Linked DNA regions of Microbispora hainanensis. The protein of the gene in region 1 interacts with the protein of each later gene in a pairwise test. Links are inferred from orthologs where the notes say so. Each region holds a gene or a part of one and is shown in the gene's direction. Other genes may lie near its edges.

Evidence for each region.
Region 2: the proteins of topA (region 1) and OHB01_RS30145 interact in binary tests that used the Escherichia coli proteins (3 or more experiments, as listed by UniProt). The link is inferred for Microbispora hainanensis from one-to-one orthologs.

The regions. Positions count from the first base shown.
Region 1 is NZ_CP108086.1:1,875,963-1,884,985, reverse strand. What follows is about bases 2,482-5,691. They hold topA (type I DNA topoisomerase), read left to right. Parts: upstream 2,482-2,815; coding sequence 2,816-5,491; downstream 5,492-5,691. Other genes in these bases: OHB01_RS08545 (DUF5703 family protein), read right to left, coding at 2,482-2,553. Also shown: OHB01_RS08550 (chaplin), read left to right, coding at 1-2,029; more of OHB01_RS08545, read right to left, coding at 2,362-2,481; OHB01_RS08535 (metallophosphoesterase), read left to right, coding at 5,995-7,329; tmk (dTMP kinase), read left to right, coding at 7,619-9,023. UniProt on the Escherichia coli protein: Releases the supercoiling and torsional tension of DNA, which is introduced during the DNA replication and transcription, by transiently cleaving and rejoining one strand of the DNA duplex.
Region 2 is NZ_CP108086.1:6,515,297-6,524,003, reverse strand. Bases 2,235-5,128 are described here. They hold OHB01_RS30145 (YigZ family protein), read left to right. Parts: upstream 2,235-3,318; coding sequence 3,319-3,939; downstream 3,940-5,128. Other genes in these bases: OHB01_RS30135 (isochorismate synthase), read right to left, coding at 4,558-5,128; OHB01_RS30140 (DUF2267 domain-containing protein), read right to left, coding at 4,014-4,442; OHB01_RS30150 (SRPBCC domain-containing protein), read left to right, coding at 2,776-3,219; OHB01_RS30155 (ArsR/SmtB family transcription factor), read left to right, coding at 2,407-2,757; OHB01_RS30160 (SRPBCC family protein), read left to right, coding at 2,235-2,410. Also shown: menD (2-succinyl-5-enolpyruvyl-6-hydroxy-3-cyclohexene-1-carboxylic-acid synthase), read left to right, coding at 1-498; OHB01_RS30170 (DedA family protein), read left to right, coding at 626-1,267; OHB01_RS30165 (DUF1203 domain-containing protein), read left to right, coding at 1,323-1,847; more of OHB01_RS30160, read left to right, coding at 1,949-2,234; more of OHB01_RS30135, read right to left, coding at 5,129-5,784; OHB01_RS30130 (GDSL-type esterase/lipase family protein), read left to right, coding at 5,956-6,771; OHB01_RS30125 (FadR/GntR family transcriptional regulator), read right to left, coding at 6,810-7,502; OHB01_RS30120 (2-isopropylmalate synthase), read left to right, coding at 7,776-8,707.

The DNA.
Region 1 (9,023 bases):
CGGCGTCATGGCCCTTGGCAGCGGTACGGCTCTCGCCGACACCGACGGCAGTCACTCGGTGCTCGGCGGCAACCAGATCGACATACCGGTGACCCTGCCGATCGACATCAGCGGCAACGCGGTGGCCGTCATCGGCCAGTCACGGGCCTCCTCCCAGGGCGGCGCGGTCGTGCAGGGCGCGGGCGTGGGCGCCGGAGAGAACAAGACCTCCGGAGCGGGCAGCATCCTCGGCGGCAACCAGGTCGAAGCGCCGATCAACATCCCGGTCAACGCCTGCGGCAACGCGGTGTCGGTCATCGGCAAGTCGGACGCGAGCTGCCGTGGCGGCGCGGCCGTCAAGAGCCCGGGACGGCGCGGTAACGCGGGCGGCAACCGCACCAGCGGTGTGCACAGCATCGGGGGCGGCAACCAGGTCGTCGCGCCGATCACCGCTCCGATCAACCTGTGCGGCAACTCGATCGCCGTCTTCGGCAACGCCACCGCCGGATGCCGCGGCGGCGCCTTCGTCGGCGGCGGCCGTGACGTCGTCCGCGCCGGCGGCAACCGCACCAGCGGACACGGCTCGATCCTGGGCGGCAACCAGGTCGTCGCGCCGATCACCGCTCCGATCAACGTCTGCGGCAACTCCGTCGCGGCCATCGGCAAGGCGTTCTCGGGCTGCACCGGAGGCTCGTCCGTGGGCGGCTCCGGCGGCAAGGGCGGCCACGGGGGCAAGGGTGGTCACGGCCACGGAGGCAAGGGCGGCCACGGCCACGGCGGGTACGGCGGTCACAACGGGGGCGGTCACAACGGGGGCGGTCACAAGGGAGGCGGTCACTGGAACCGTCCCGGATCGACCGGCCACGACACCGACGGCCGCTACGCCGTGGGCGGCGGCACCCAGGTGATCTCGCCGATCATCACGCCGATCGACGTCTGCGGCAACGGCTCGGGCAGCTGCAAGGGCGGCCACGGCCACGGGGGCAAGGGCGGTCACTGGGGCAAGGGCGGCCACGGCGGCTGGTCCGGCGGAGGCGCGGGCGGCAACCGCACCAGCGGTGTGCACAGCATCGGGGGCGGCAACCAGGTCGTCGCGCCGATCACGGTGCCGATCAACGTCTGCGGCAACGCCATCGCGATCGCGGGCGACGCCTTCGCGGGCTGCCGCGGCGGCGCGACGATCGTCGGCGGCTGGAGCAAGCACGGCGTCCGGGGCGCGGGCGGCAACGTCACGTCCGGCCACGGCTCGATCCTGGGCGGCAACCAGGTCGTCGCGCCGATCACCGCTCCGATCAACGTCTGCGGCAACGCGGTGGCCGTCATCGGCAAGTCCCACGCGGGCTGCCAGGGCGGCGCCTCGGTCCTCGGCGGCGGCGCCGGGGCGGGCGGCAACATCACCTCGGGCCGGCACGGGATCCTCGCGGGCAACCAGATCGTCGCCCCGATCACCGCTCCGATCAACATCTGCGGCAACTCGGTGGCCGTGCTCGGCGACGCCGCCGCGGGGTGCCTCGGCGGCGCCCAGGTGGGCGGCGGCTGGAAGCGTCACGGCTCCGGGGGCTTCCCGCAGCACAAGGCCGCCCGCGCCGGGGTCATGCCCGCCATGCCGGGCGCGTCGGTGCTGTCGGGCAAGCAGACGGTGCAGCCGATGAGCGCCGCCGCCACCCCGACCGCTCCCGTCGTCGGCGACCTGCCGAACATGCTGGGCCTGCCGGAGACGCCGAGCCTGCCCGTCGTCTCCGACGCCAAGGGCAAGAAGGCCGGCAGCACCCCCGCGGCCGTCTCCAAGGTCGGCGGCACGCTCGACGGCGCGACCCGCTCGCTGCCCGCCGCCAAGACGCTGGAGGACGCGACGCGCGGCCTCCCGACCGGCGACCTCGGCAAGAGCACCGACGGCCTGCTGCCGCTCAACCTGATGAGCGCCGAGCAGCCCGTCGGCCTGACCGGGATGAACCCGGCGTCGCTCCTCGCTCTGGCCCTCGGCGCCATGTTCGCCGCCTCGGCGAGCCTGTTCGCCGTCACCCGCCGCTTCCGGTTCGGCCGCAAGTAGTCGTACGGCCGCGCGTGACGGCTCGGAACGCCTCCGGCGGCGACGGCCGTACGGAGCGATCGGGCGGCGCGCGGCTGACGGAGGCGAGGGATATCACTCGCCCGCGCCGGGGAGCGTCTGCCAGACGCTTCCGGCGCGGGCGACCAGGACGCCCCCCACCACCAGTGGAGGAGGCATGATCGCTTTGCCCGTTCCGGGGGCGCGGCCCGGGGCGGGCAAAGCCCTTTTGTCCGGTACTGTTTCAAGACAGATGGGAGCACTTACGGCCATGACTGCAACGAGATTGCGGATGAGCAAAGCCGTTTTGACCGTGGCGTCCGCGGCACCTGGGGTCACATGGTCCGTGCGGCCCGTATGATCTTCCGACGCAGCCGGACGCGCCTGCTGCCGTCGGGATAAAGGCGTAACCGCTCCAGCTCCCAATCTCCGTGCTCGGCATGCTCCGTGAGCATCTGCCTCGCCGCCTCGCGAGGGGTGTCCCGAGGGAGATACAGGTCCAGATAGGAGTAGTCGAGCACTGCCATTGGTCTCCGGGGCGTGCTAGGGAACTCGTTGGGCTCTATTCTGCGTCTCCGTGGATAACAGCGCCAGGCGGGTTACATTCCCGGACATAACCGGGTAGCCCGAGGGGGAGGAACGTGCGGCGGCAGGTACCTTCAAAGCGGCGCCTCGTCGGCGCCCCCAGGGGGTAGGAGCCTCCGGCCCGGACGACGAGGGTGTCATGAGCCGGGAGTACGAAGCCCGGCAGCACGGGGAATGACAGCGGACAGCGAGGTAGGAAGCAGCGTGCCAGCCAACAACGGCAACGCCGGCGGAACCCGCCTGGTGATCGTGGAATCGCCCGCGAAGGCGAAGACGATCGCCGGGTACCTCGGGCGCGGCTACATCGTCGAGTCGAGCATCGGCCACATCCGCGATCTTCCGGAGAAGGCCGATGACATCCCGGAGAAGTACAAGGAGGAGGCCTGGGCCCGCCTCGGGGTGAACGTCGACCACGAGTTCGAGCCGCTCTACGTCGTTAACCCGGACAAGAAGTCGCAGGTGTCCAAGCTCAAGCAGCTCCTCAAGGAAGCCGACGAGCTCTACCTCGCGACCGACGAGGACCGGGAGGGCGAGGCCATCGCGTGGCACCTCCGCGAGGTGCTGAAGCCCAAGATCCCCGTGCACCGCATGGTGTTCCACGAGATCACCCCGCACGCGATCAGGGACGCGGTCTCCAACCCCCGTGACCTGAACCTCCGTCTGGTCGACGCCCAGGAGACCCGGCGCATCCTCGACCGCCTGTACGGCTACGAGGTCAGCCCGGTCCTGTGGAAGAAGGTCAAGCCGCGGCTTTCCGCCGGTCGTGTTCAGTCGGTCGCGACCCGGCTGGTGGTGGAGCGCGAGCGCGAGCGGATGGCGTTCACGGCCGCCAACTACTGGGATCTTCAGGCGCTGTTCGACACCGGCCGGGCGGGCGACGACCCCCGGACGTTCTCCGCGACGCTGACCGGCGTGGACGGCAGGCGCGTGGCCCAGGGCCGCGACTTCGCCTCCACCGGCAAGCTGAAGAGCTCCGACGTCCTCCACCTCGACGAGGCCGCCGCGACGGCCCTCGCCGGCCGGCTGGAGGGCGTGGATTACGCCGTGCGGTCGGTCGAGCGCAAGCCGTACACGCGCAAGCCGTACGCGCCGTTCCGGACGACCACGCTGCAGCAGGAGGCGAGCCGCAAGCTGGGCTTCTCCGCCAAATACACGATGCAGGTGGCCCAGCGGCTCTACGAGAACGGCTACATCACCTACATGCGAACCGACAGCATCACGCTGTCGGAGACCGCCGTCGCCGCCGCCCGCAGCCAGGCGATCAAGCTGTACGGCTCGGCGTACGTGCCGGACAAGCCGCGCGTATACACCAGCAAGGTGAAGAACGCCCAGGAGGCGCACGAGGCCATCCGGCCGTCCGGCGAGGAGTTCCGCACGCCGGGTGAGACCGGCCTGTCCGGGGACATGTTCCGGCTGTACGAGCTGATCTGGCAGCGTACGGTCGCGTCCCAGATGAAGGACGCGGTCGGCGAGTCGGTGTCGGTCAAGGTCGGCGGCACGTCCAGCGCCGGAGAGAACGTCGAGTTCAGCGCCACCGGCCGGACGATCACCTTCCACGGCTTCCTCAAGGCGTACGTCGAGGGCGCGGACGACCCCTCGACCGACCGGGACGACTCGGAGAAGCGCCTGCCGGCGCTGGCCGAGGGCGACCGGCTCACGGCGGCCGAGCTGAGCGCGCTCGGGCACTCGACCAAGCCGCCCGCGCGCTACACCGAGGCGTCGCTGGTCAAGGAGCTGGAAGACCGGGAGATCGGGCGTCCGTCGACGTACGCGTCGATCATCGGAACGATCCTCGACCGGGGCTACGTGTTCAAGAAGGGCACCGCCCTGGTGCCGTCGTTCCTGGCGTTCGCCGTGGTCAACCTGCTCGAACAGCACTTCGGCAACCTGGTCGACTACGACTTCACGGCCGAGATGGAGAAGGTCCTCGACGACATCGCCAACAACCGCGCCGAGCGGGTGCCCGAGCTGCGCCGCTTCTACTTCGGCGGCGAGGACGGCGACGAGGGCCTGAAGGAGATGGTCACCGACCTCAACGAGATCGACGCCAAGGAGATCAGCTCGTTCCCGATCAAGGGGACGGACATCGTGATCAGGGTCGGCCGCTACGGGCCCTACCTCGACCGCGACGGCGCCCGGGTGAACATCCCGGAGGACATGGCGCCGGACGAGCTGACCGCCGAGAAGGCCGAGGAGCTGTTCTCGCGTCCGAGCGGCGACCGCGAGCTGGGCGTCGACCCCGCGACCGGCCGGAAGATCGTGGCCAAGGACGGCCGTTATGGCCCGTACGTCACGGAGATCCTGCCCGAGGAGCCGGCGCCGGAGGACGGCAAGAAGCGGACGAAGAAGGCGGACGCTCCCAAGCCGCGGACCAGCTCGCTGTTCAAGTCGATGGACCTGGACACGATCACGCTGGAGCAGGCGCTGAAGCTGCTCCAGCTTCCGCGGGTCGTCGGCGAGATCGACGGCGAGGAGGTGACCGCGCAGAACGGCAAGTTCGGGCCCTACATCAAGAAGGGCACCGACTCGCGGTCGCTGCCGTCCGAGGAGGACCTGCTGACGATCACGATCGAGCAGGCCAAGGAGCTGTTCGCGCAGCCGAAGGCCCGCGGGCGTGGCCGTGCCGCCGCCGCGCCGCCCCTTCGTGAGCTGGGCGAGGACCCGAACTCCAAGAAGCCGGTCGTGGTGAAGGAGGGCCGCTTCGGTCCGTACGTCACCGACGGCGAGACCAACGCGTCCCTGCGCAAGGGCGACACGGTCGAGGACATCACGCTGGAGCGGGCGGCGGAGCTGCTGGCCGAACGGCGGGAGCGGGCACCTGCCCCCAAGCGCACGACCCGGGCCAGGACCACCACGAAGAAGCCCGCAGCGAAGTCCTGACCGGTTTTCCACTGATCCCGGTTCTCCACTGACCGAGGGTCTTCGCCGGTCGCCTGTCACCGCGAACCGCGCTCCCATCAGGGGCGCGGTTCGCGCGTTCTCTGCTGCGGTGGCACGTGCGGTGGCTGATGCCGTCGCACGTGCCGTGGTGAGCGGGGTGGGTTGCCCGGGCGCGGTGGCGGGCACCCCGCTCAGGTGCGCTCGCGCGTGATGGCACTGCCCTGAGCGCGGTGTGAGGTTCCCCGCCCGGGCGAGGTCCCGGGCGAGGTCCCGGGCGGGGTGTCCTGCCTGGACGAGGCCGCGCGCGCCCTTCCCGCAGGCGGTGGCCTGCCCAGGGACCGTCACAGGCGCGGTGGCCTGCCCCGGCGGGGCTTCGCGAGTTGTCCACAGATGGAGCCCGGCTGTGGACAACGGACGCGGCTGTCGCTGCGAGCTCATAGCATCGTCGTCAGCCGGCCCTTGATCGCCGCCGGTCGAGGGGAGTTCTCGTGGGGTTCGTGGGCATGATTCTGGTGGCCGTCGTGGTCGTGCACGCCTACCTGTGGCGGAGGCTGGTCAGGGCGTCGACGACGCCGGGATCACGTTCGCGCCGGGTGCTGACGTGGGCGCTCGTGGTCCTCGCCGCCCTGATGGTGGTGACCTTTGGCGGGAGCCGGCTCGGCCTCGGCATGGACGTGGAGCGGGTCGTGGCCTGGCCCGGTTATCTGTGGCTGGCCGTCATGTTCTACCTGTTCGTGTTGGGCCTGGTGATGGAGGTGCCCCGGGCGGTCGCGACGTTCGTCGTGTCCAGGCGCCGCCGTACGGCCGAAGCCGCCGTTCCGGCCGAGCGGGCCGATGGAGAGGCGGCACCCGTGGACGAGGCGGTCCTGGCGGTGCCGGTGGACGAGGTGGTCCTCGCCGGTGCGGCGGCAGGGGGAGGCGCCGCCGCTCAGGGCACGGCCACGACCGGCAGGCCGGTGGCGGAGGGGGCCGAGGCGGACCCGCCGGCGCTCGACCGGCGGCTGTTCATCTCCCGTACGGCCTCCGCGGTCGTGGCCGTGGGAGCGCTCGCGACCGTCGGCTATGGCGTGAGCGAGGCCCTCGGCGATCCGGTGATCGAGCGGGTGCCGATCCGCCTGCCCCGGCTCGATCCCCGGATGAGCGGGCTGCGCATCGCGGTCGTCAGCGACATCCATCTCGGCCCGCTGACCGGCCGGGGGCACACCGAGCGAATCGTCCGGATGATCAACGGCCTGGAGGCCGACGCGGTGACGATCGTGGGCGACCTGGTGGACGGCACGGTCGCCGAGCTCGGTCATCTGGCCACGCCGCTCAAGTCCCTCGAATCCCGCTATGGCGCATATTTCGTGACCGGCAATCACGAGTACTACACCGCCGAGGGCCCCCAGGAATGGATCGAGGAGTTGCGCTCGCTGGGCGTCCGGCCGCTGCGCAACGAGCGGGTCGAGATCCGGCACGGGGGAGCCGTGCTTGACCTCGCGGGCGTCAACGACCTCAACGGCGTGCCGTCCGGCGACGGCCCGGATCTCGACAAGGCGCTCGGAGGCCGCGACGCGAACCGGCCCGTGGTGCTCATGGCCCATCAGCCCGTCCAGGTGACGCAGGCCGCCGCGCACGGCGTCGATCTCCAGCTGTCCGGGCACACCCACGGTGGCCAGATGGCGCCGTTCAACCTGCTCGTTCCGCTGCAGCAGCCCGTGGTGTCGGGGCTGGCGAGCGTGCCGCGCGCGGGCGGCGGCCAGACCCAGGTGTACGTGACACGAGGGGCGGGCTTCTGGGGGCCGCCGGTCCGCGTGGGCGCGCCCCCCGAGATCACCCTCATCGAGCTACACGCCTGACCGCGCCGGACCCCGGAGGCGGCAGCGGACAGATCGTTGGGGCCGCCTCGCCGAGCTGCCGACCGGCCGCGCCGGATCCGCGGAAGCGGGACCGATCACGGGGTTGGCGTCCTCTCGCTGAGCTGCCCGGCTGACCGCGCCGGGGCATCGGAAGTGGAACCGGATAGAGCATTGGGCCCATCTCGACAGCGAGGACGAGGCGGACGTAATACCCTCAGGCGACGGGCAGGCCCCAGCGGCCCGCTCGTCCGCATCCCAAGCCCAGCGAGCACCTGGATACGCTGACATCATGAGCACCCCTGGCCGGGCCGCCGCGCGACGCAAGCAGCCGCACGTGCTGGCGAACGCGTCGTTCCGCAGGCTGTGGACGGCGATGGCGACGTGCAGCCTCGGTGACTGGCTCAACATCATCGCGCTGACCGCTCTGGCCGGAAACCTGACCGCGGGGTCCGGTTTCCAGGCGCAGAGCCTCGCCATCGGCGGCGTCTTCGTCGCCAAGATGTTGCCCGCGATCCTGCTCGGCCCGCTCGCGGGAGCGGTCGCCGACCGGTTCGACCGCAGGCTGACGATGGTCGTCGCCGACCTCGCCAGGTTCGCGGTGGTGCTGTCGATCCCACTGGTCGGCAACTACCAGTGGGTGATCATCGCGACGTTCCTGGTCGAGTGCGTGAACCTCTTCTGGGTGCCCGCCAAGGACGCGACGGTGCCCAACCTCGTGCCCAAGGAGCGGCTGGAGGAGGCCAACCAGCTCAACCTCCTGGTGACGTACGGCACCGCTCCCGTGGCGGCGGCGCTGTTCGCGATCGTGTCGGGCGTGGTCACGACGATCTCGGCCGCCGCGCCCTCGTTCGACGTCGCGGCCACCAGCGTGGCGCTGTACGCCAACGCGCTGGCCTATCTCGCCTCCGCCGTGATGGTCTTCACGCTGCGGGCGATTCCGAACAACCACACCAGGCACGTGTCCACACCCTCGGTGCTGCGGCAGATCACCGAAGGGTGGCGGTTCGTCGGCGGCAACCGCGTCGTACGCGGCCTGATCATCGGCATGCTCGGGGCGTTCGCCGCCGGGGGCGCCGTCATCGGCGTCGCCAAGGCGTACGTGCAGACCCTGGGCGGCGGTGACGCGGGCTACGGCGCGGTGTTCTGCGCCGTCTTCCTCGGCATGGCGTTCGGCATGTTCTTCGGCCTGCGGCTGCTGAAGGGCCTGTCGAGGCGGCGGCTGTTCGGGTTGTCGATCGTGCTCGCGGGGCTGACGCTGGCCGCCGTCGCGCTGATCCAGAACCTGGTGATCGTGGTCGTGCTGACCGTCGTGCTGGGCGCCTGCGCCGGCATCGCCTGGATCATCGGCTACACCGTGATCGGCCTGGAGGTGGAGGACGGGCTGCGCGGCCGCACGTTCTCCTTCCTGCAGTCGCTCGCCCGGGTGGTGCTGCTGCTGGTCGTGGCGGTGGCATCGACGCTGGCCGCGCTGTTCGGCACGCACGACCTCGGGCTCGCCGGGATCAGCTACCACTTCGACGGCACCAACCTCGTGCTGCTGCTGGGCGCGCTGCTGGCGGTCGCCGTCGGGGTGGTCGCGCTGCGGCACATGGACGACCGGCCGGGAATCCCCATCACGGTCGACCTGCTGACCGCCCTGCGCGGGCAGCGGTTCGAGCCGGAGGAGACGGACCCCGAGCGTGGTCTGTTCATCG
Region 2 (8,707 bases), 4.6 Mb from region 1 along the record:
ATCCGCGACCTCGACCAGGCCATGCGCCCCCGGCGGGGGCTGCGGCTGATGGCCAACCGGGGCGCGTCGGGCATCGACGGCCTGGTCTCCTCCGCCGTCGGGGCGGCGCTCGCCCACAACGGCCCGGCGTACGCGCTGATCGGCGACCTCACGCTGCTGCACGACCAGAACGGCCTGATCCTCGGGCCGCGCGAGCCCCGGCCCGACCTGTGCTTCGTGGTGGTGAACAACAACGGCGGCGGGATCTTCTCGCTGCTGCCGCAGGCCGCCTTGGAGGACCCGTTCGAGCGGGTGTTCGGCACGCCCCACGGGGTGGACTTCGGCTACGTCGCCGCCGCGCACGGCCTGCCGTACGCGCTGGTCGAGGAGCCGGAGGAGCTGTCGAAGGCGCTCAAGGGGGACGGCCTGCGCATCGTGGAGGCGCGCACCGACCGGATGAGCAACGCGGCCGTCCACGCCGCGATGCGCGACGCCGTGCGCGCCGCGATGCGTGACTGATCCTCTCCAGGACGGAGGCGGCGGACGCCCATCCTCCTTTCCGGTTACCCGCCATGGTCCTCGCGGCGGATGCCGCACTCGTGGAGCGACGGCACAATGGGGGCTGTTGGCGCGTTGAGGGAGTGAGATGCACGTAGACGAGTGGCTGCAGACCATCCCGTCCGTCTGGGTCTACGTGCTCGTGGGCTTCGTCATCGGGCTGGAAAGTCTCGGCATTCCGCTCCCGGGCGAGATCGTGCTGGTGAGCGCCGCGCTGCTGTCGTCCAAAGGGGTCGTGGCCCCCGGGATCGTCGGGCTCTGCGCGAGCGTCGGCGCGATCGTGGGCGACTCCATCGGCTACCTGATCGGCCGCAAGGGCGGACGGCCGCTGTTCGACCGGCTGGGACGGCGCTTCCCCAAGCATTTCGGCCCCGCGCACATCGCCAAGGCGGAGCAGATGTTCAACCGCCACGGGATGTGGGCGGTGTTCTTCGGCCGTTTCGTCGCCCTGCTGCGGATCCTCGCCGGGCCGCTGGCCGGGGCCCTGCACATGCCCTACTGGCGTTTCCTCATCGCCAACGTCCTCGGCGGCGTCGCGTGGGCCGGTGGGACCACGGTCGCGGTCTACTACCTGGGCATCGTGGCCGACAAGTGGCTGAAGGGCTTCTCCTGGGTGGGGCTGGCGGCCGCCGTCCTGGTCGGCCTCGGCACCACGGTGTGGCTCAAGCGCAAGGCCGCCAAGGCCGCGCACGAGGAGGAGACCGCGCCGGAGACCGTCAGCGCCTCGTAACGCGCCGTCCGTTTTCCGCCAGCCCTCGGCACGGGCACACGGCCACGATGAGGGCGTGACGTTCGAAATCAGGGCCATCGCGCCCGACGTGCTCGACCAGCTCAGGAAGACCGACGACGCCGGGCGCACGCCGCGCCGGATCGTCGAGGAGGAGGGCGGCAGCCCGCTGCGCTGCTGCCTGCGCCGCTCCCGGCCGGGGGAGGCGATCCTGCTCGTGGCCTACGCGCCGCTGCGCCGCTGGGCGCTGGACACCGGCGCCGACCCCGGGGCGTACGAGGAGGTCGGGCCGGTGTTCATCCACGAGGAGCCGTGTGAGGGGCCCCAGCCGGAAACGGGGCCCGGCTATCCGGCGGCCATGGGCGGGCGGGTCTTCCGCACCTACCGCGCCGACGGCTCCATCCTGGACGGGCACCTCGTCGGCGCGCATCGGTCGGCCGATCCCGTGGCGGCGTCGGCCTTGCTGGACACCCTGCTGGAGGACCCGGAGGCGGCGCTGGTCCACGTGCGGGCCGTGGAGTTCGGCTGCTTCCTGTTCGAGGTGCGGCGCGGCGGGCCGGGGAATCCCGCGCCGGTCCGCTGAAACGAACCTCGCGTGTGCGGCGGCTTTCGCGCAACCGATGGTTGCGCGTCGGCCGCCGTACGGATAGCCTCATGTGCAACCAAAGGTTGCAGGAGGCTGGCATGGAGTTCGGCACCATCGAGCGTGAGATCCACATCGAGGCGTCACCGGAGATCGTCTTCGAGGTGGTGAGCAGTCCCGGCCACCTGAAGGAGTGGTGGCCGGACGACGCCAGGTTCGAGGAGATCCCCGGGGCGGCGGGGGAGCTCGTCTTCGGCGACCCCGGCGCCGGCGGGGCGGTGGTGTCGTTCACCGTCCTCGACGTGCGGCCCCCGCGCACGTTCTCGTTCCGCTGGACGCACCCGGCCGGCGAGACGGCGGCCGAGGGCAACTCGCTGCTGGTCACCTTCGACCTGACCCCCTCGGGGGCCGGGACGCTGCTGAAGATGACCGAGTCCGGCTTCCGCGAGATGGGCTGGGAGGCCGCTGTCCTCGAACAGCAGTACCGGGATCACGTCGCCGGGTGGGACTTCCACCTGTCCCGGCTGGCGCCGTACATCGCGACGCTGCGGGTGCGGCCGTGAGCGCGCCGGCGGCCGAGGACGTCGACGACGACCTCTGGTCGGCGATCGGAGACCCGACCCGGCGGCGGATGCTCGACCTGCTGCTCGCCGAGGGCGACGGCACCGCGACCTCGCTGGCCCAGCGGCTTCCGGTCACCCGCCAGGCGGTGGCAAAGCACCTCGGCGTCCTCGACCGGGCGGGCCTGGTGCGGGGGACGCCGGCGGGCCGGGAGAAGCGCTATCGGGTGGACGACGCCCAGCTCGCCCGCGCGGTCGCCCAGCTGTCGTCCGTAGGGGCGGCGTGGGACGCCAGGCTGCGGCGGATCAAGCGGATCGCCGAGGCGATCCAGCGCACCCGGCAGGACTGACGAGACGAGGAGCCGAAGATGGCGGACATCCTGCACAGGATCGGGGTCAAGGTCCCGGCGCCGGAGAAGGTGTACGACGCGCTGACGACCGTCGACGGCCTCGCCGGCTGGTGGACCGACGACACGAAGGGGAGCGGCGAGGTCGGCGGCGTGCTGGAGTTCCGGTTCCCGCCCGGCGGCTTCGACATGGAGGTGGTCGACCTGCGTCCGTCCGAGCGGGTGGCGTGGCGGGTGGTCGACGGGCCCGAGGAATGGCCCGGGACGACGATCGACTGGGACCTCCGCCAGGACGGCGACTGCACGATCGTGCTGTTCAAGCACCAGGGCCGGCGGGAGCCCGTGGAGTTCATGCACCACTGCAGCACGAAGTGGGCCACCTACCTGATGAGCCTGAAGTCCCTGGTGGAGACCGGCGAGGGCGCGCCGTCGCCGCGGGACGTGCAGATCAGCGACTGGCACTGAACAGGACGGCATTGAACGGATCGGCGCTGGGGGGTTCGTCCGGCGCCACAAAGGCCCTACATTACTTTGTAAAGGCGGCCCGCTGAATAAGCTGACCTTGTGGCAGCGCCGTACCAGACGATCAAGCACCCCGTCGAACACGAGATCGAAGTCCGCCGTTCGCGTTTCATCTGCGCGCTCGCGCCCGCCGCAACGGAGGAGGCCGCGCGGGCGTTCGTCGCCGAGCGCAGGCGGCGATACGCCGACGCGACCCACAACTGCACGGCGTACGTCGTCGGCGAGCGTGTGCGCAGGGCGGACGACGACGGGGAGCCCGGCGGCACGGCCGGCACGCCGATGCTGGAGATGCTCACCCGGCGCGGCTTCGCCGACGTGGTCGCCGTCGTGACCCGCTACTTCGGCGGGGTGCTGCTGGGCGCGGGCGGCCTCGCACGGGCGTACGGCGGCGCGGTGGGGGAGACCCTCGACCGGGCTGAGGTGGTCGAGATGGTCCCCGCGGCGGTCGTGACCGTGTCGGTCGGCCACGCCCAGGCCGGGAGGCTGGAAAGCGACCTGCGCGCCTCGCCGTACGCGCTGCGGGGCGTGGACTACGGGTCGAAGGTCGCCTTCGATGTGGCGGTGGCCGAAGACCGGCTGCCCGCCTTCGAGGAGTGGATCGCGTCGCTCACCGCCGGGCGGGCCGACACCGTCCGCGGCGGCACCGTCCATCTCGCCCGTTGACGCGATCGCGGTGACCGTCCCCTCCGTGCATGCCGTCCGCGCACAGGCCGCGGTGTGTCACGGAAAGCGGTGTGTCACGGAAACTCGTCGGCCAGATCGCCGGGGATGCTCGACTTGACGTCCTCCCACTCTCCCTCGGCGATGTAGAGCCGCAGGGCATTGAGCACCGTCCTGATCAGTGATTCGACCCCGCCCTCGATCTCGAAGGGGAACTCCCGGCGCACCCGCGCGTGGAACTCCTCCTTGTGCATCTTCACGGGAACCCTGCTGGGATCCCATCCCGTGTAGTACATGCCGCGGACCAGCATCGGCAGTTGAGCGCCGAGCTGGGCGGCCTCCTCGACGGGCAGCCGGTCGCGCAACGCGTGCAGGACCGCGCGCAAGGCGGCCCAGGACTGGTGCCGCCTCTCCTGCGACCACCCGTAGGCCTGCTCGATCTCCTTCAGCAGGCGATTGGTCTTGTCGACCGTGGCGTTGATAGTCGAGTAACCCGTTTCCACCATCGGGGCCGCCTCCTCGAACGGTGCATCAGTGCGAGGCCCTACCCGCACCCCAAACCGTACAAACGGGCATATATCCCACCGATATGGGCGATCAGCGGGAGCCCGCCGTCGGCGCTCACCCCTCCAGGGCGTACCGCATCACGCGGAGCTTGGCCTGCGCCTCGGCGAGCTCGGCGGCGGGGTCGGACCCGGCCATGATGCCGCAGCCGGCGAACAGCCGGGCCCGCCTGCCCGAGACGTACGCGCAGCGCAGCGCGATGCCCCACTCGCCGTCGCCACGGGAGTCGATCCAGCCGACCGGCCCGGCATAGCCCGCGCGGTCCATGCCCTCCAGTTCGCGGATGACGCCGAGCGCGGCGCCGGTGGGCGTCCCGCCGACGGCGGCCGTGGGGTGCATGGCCGCCACCACGTCGAGCACCGACGCGCCGTCGGACAGCCGGCCGGTGACCCGGCTGGCCAGATGCTGCACGTTGGGCAGCACCAGGAGCTCGGGCTCGTCGGGGACGTCGAGGGCAGAGCACAGGGGGGCGAGCGCCTCCCTCACCGAGGCGACCGCGCAGGCGTGCTCGTGGCGGTCCTTCTGCGAGGCGAACAGCGCGGCGCCGCGGGCGGCGTCCTCGGCGGGGCCGCCGCCCCGCGCCGTGGTGCCCGCGAGCACCAGCGACTCCACCTCCTGGCCGGTGTGGCGCACCAGCAGCTCCGGCGTCGCGCCGACCAGCCCGTCCACCGAGAACGTGTAGCACTCGGGGTAGCGCTCGGCCAGCCGGCTCAGCAGCACGCGGGGGTCGATGTCCCGCTCGGCGACGGCCGTCAGGTCGCGGGCGAGCACGACCTTGTCGAGCATGCCGTCCGCCTTGATCCGCCGTACGGCCTGCGCGACCCGGTGCTCCCACTCGGGCGCCGTCAGCGACCCGTCGGAGTAGCGGATGCGGCCGGGCTCCTGCGGCGGGGTGGCCAGGTCGAAGGCGCTGCCGCCGATCGTGGTGAGCCAGGCCTGGCCGCCGCGGCGGGCGAGCACCACGCGGGGGACGACCAGCACGGTCCCCGGGGCGTCGCCGTCGAAGGTGAAGGAGCCGAAGGCGACCGGTCCCGAGCCCGGCACGCCGACCTCATCCTCGATGAGCGCCCCGGCGAACAGCGAGGAGAGCCAGCCGCGGGCCCAGTCGAACCGGCCAGGGCCGGGCGGAACCGCGGCCCGCGCCGCCTCTCCCCAGCCCACGAGCCCCTCGCCGTGTCTGATCCAGGCGTACGGCGCGGCGTCTGGCAGACGCGCCAGCAGATCGTCAGGGTCGCTCACCGCGACCGTGCGAACCACGAGGGGCCGGATAAGAGCGACACTCACCCGACTCACTCTACGCACGATCTGAACGTGTTCGACAAGAGCCCCCCCTTGCGATGCCGGGTCCGCTGTGTCAAGCCGCGATAGGAACTTGGTCATGGAAGGCTCGACTTCCCTGGTGGCGATAGAGCGCACCTCCACGCGATCCCTACCTTTGATCTCCCGGAGGTGCCCATGATCAAGAAGATCACGCCGGTCCTGGCCACGGCCGTCCTGCTCGTGCCGACCGCCGCCAACGCCCGTACGACGCCCGCCGTGATGGCGGCGCTGGGCGACTCGATCAGCGCGGGGTTCAACGCCTGCGGCTGGTACGTCGCCTGCACGTCCCGCTCGTGGTCCGCGGGCGACTCACCATCGGTGAACAGCCACTATCTGCGCCTGCTCGCCATGAGCAGCGCGATCAAGGGGCACAACCGGAACTTCGCCTCCCCTGGGGCGACCAGCGCCGACCTGGCCGGGCAGGCGCGGAAGGCCGTCGACGCCGGGGCGGGCTACGTCACCGTGCTGATCGGCGCGCAGGACGCCTGCGTGGGCTCCGAGAAGGAGATGACCCCCGTGGCCGCCTTCCGGCGCAACATCGACGCCGCCTTCGACGTGCTGCGGCCCACGGGAGCGCGGGTCTACGTCGCGAGCATCCCGGACGTCAAACGCCTGTGGCGGGTCGGCAAGGACAACGCGTGGGCGCGCCTGTTCTGGGGGATCGGCCGCATCTGCCAGTCGATGCTGGCCGACCCGAAGTCCACGGCCAAGAAGGACGAGGCCAGGCGCGACCGGGTGCGCGAGCGGGTGATGGACTACAACGAGCAGCTCAGGCAGGCGTGCGAGAGCTACGGCCCGGCCTGCCGCCACGACGGGGGCGCGGTCTTCGCCTACCCCTTCACGCTGAAGCAGGTGAGCGCGTGGGACTACTTCCACCCCAACGCCGACGGGCAGAAGGCGCTCGCCAAGATCACCTTTGACGCCAGGTTCTTCGCCGACGTCGAGCCCTGATCCGGCACCCTGCCCTGGTGGCGCGCCGGGCCGGTTCCTCAGCCCGCGCGGCGGAGGCGGCCGAGGGTCCGCTCCAGCTCCTCCTGCAGCGCCCGGCCCGCGGCGTCGGCGTCGCCGCGCTCGACCGCGCCGACGAACGCCGCATGGGAGTCGTCTCCAGGGTTCGGGTCGCCCGCCCGCAGGTCGAGCAGGTCCACCAGGGCGACCAGGCCCTCGCGCAGCCGCGGGACGAACTCGGCGAACAGGTCGGTCAGCACCGGGTTGTGCGCGGCGGCGACGACGGCCGCGTGCAGGGCGATGTCGGCGTCGACGAAGGCGGCGTCGGTGTCCCGGGCGGCGGCCCGCCGGGCCTCCAGCGCCGCGTGCATCGCCGTCACGTCGTCCGGCGTACGGCGCCGCGCCGCCAGCCGGGCGGCCTGCACCTCGACCAGCATGCGCACCTCGTAGACGTCGGCCACGGCGGCACGGCGCAGGCGGGCCGTCCAGTCCTCGGCGGGGCTGGTGGCGATGACGAAGACTCCGGCGCCCTGCCGCGCCTGGACCAGTCCGGCGCCGGCCAGCGCGCGCAGGGCCTCGCGGACCGTGGAACGGCCCACGCCCAGGGTCTTGGCCAGGGTCGTCTCGCCGGGAAGCCGGGTGCCGACCGGCCAGATGCCCTGCGCGATCTGGTCGCGCAGGCTCTCGACGGCCTGGTCGACGAGGGGGCTGCGCTGGAGCGCGCCGAGCGCCATCGCGTTTCACCTCTCAGGTTGTCTGAGGAGTTGTCGTGTGGTTACTCTACCGCCCATGACGCCGTTCGGCCTCCTTCTCGGTCGCCGCGGCGGGGTTTGATCCGATGACCGGCGCCCCGCCGCGGGGTGCCGTGCCGCCGGTCGCCCTCCGACCGAAGGATCATCATCGTGACCGCCGTCTTCACCGTCTCCACCGCTTTTCCCACGATTCGCACCCCGGCCGGCCCGGTGCCCGCCGACGCTCCCGCCTGGAATCCCCAGCGGGGCGGCGCGATGCCCCACCACCGCTACCGGCCCGCGCACGAGCGGGTCGAGATACCCGAGATCCGCCGCACCTGGCCGGGGCGCAGGATCGAGCGGGCCCCGCTGTGGGTGCCCGTCGACCTGCGCGACGGCAACCAGGCGCTGGCCGAGCCGATGGACACCCTGCGCAAGCGCCGCATGTTCGACCTCCTCGTCGCGATGGGGTTCAAGGAGATCGAGGTCGGCTATCCGTCGTCGAGCCGGACCGACTTCGACTTCGTCCGTCACCTGGCCACGAGCGGCGTGGTGCCGGACGACGTGACCCCTGTGGTGTTCACGGCGGCCCGCCGCGACCTCATCGAGCAGACCTTCGCCTCCATCCAGGGCATGCCCCGGGCGGTGGTGCACCTCTACACCGCGACCGCGCCGGTCTGGCGCGACGTCGTGCTGGGACAGGACCGGGCCGGGCTGCACGCGCTGATCCGGGAGGCCGCCGAGCACGTCGCGCGGCTCGCCGACGCAATGCCGGGGACGGCGGTGCGGTTCGAGTTCTCCCCGGAGGTCTTCAACTGCACCGAGCCCGACTTCGTGCTGGAGGTCTGCAACGGCCTCACCCGGTTGTGGGACGCCTCGCCCGACCGGCCGGTGATCCACAACCTGCCCGCCACCGTCGAGATCGCCACGCCGAACCTGTACGCCGACCAGATCGAGTACATGCACCGGCACCTCGAACGGCGTGACGCGGTCATCCTCTCGGTCCACCCGCACAACGACCGGGGCACCGGGGTGGCCTGTGCGGAGCTCGCCATGCTGGCCGGGGCGCAGCGCGTCGAGGGCTGCCTGTTCGGCAACGGCGAGCGCACCGGGAACGTCGACCTCGTCACGCTCGCGCTCAACCTGTACGCGCAGGGCGTCGACCCGATGGTGGACTTCTCCGACATCGACGTCATCCGGCGGACCGT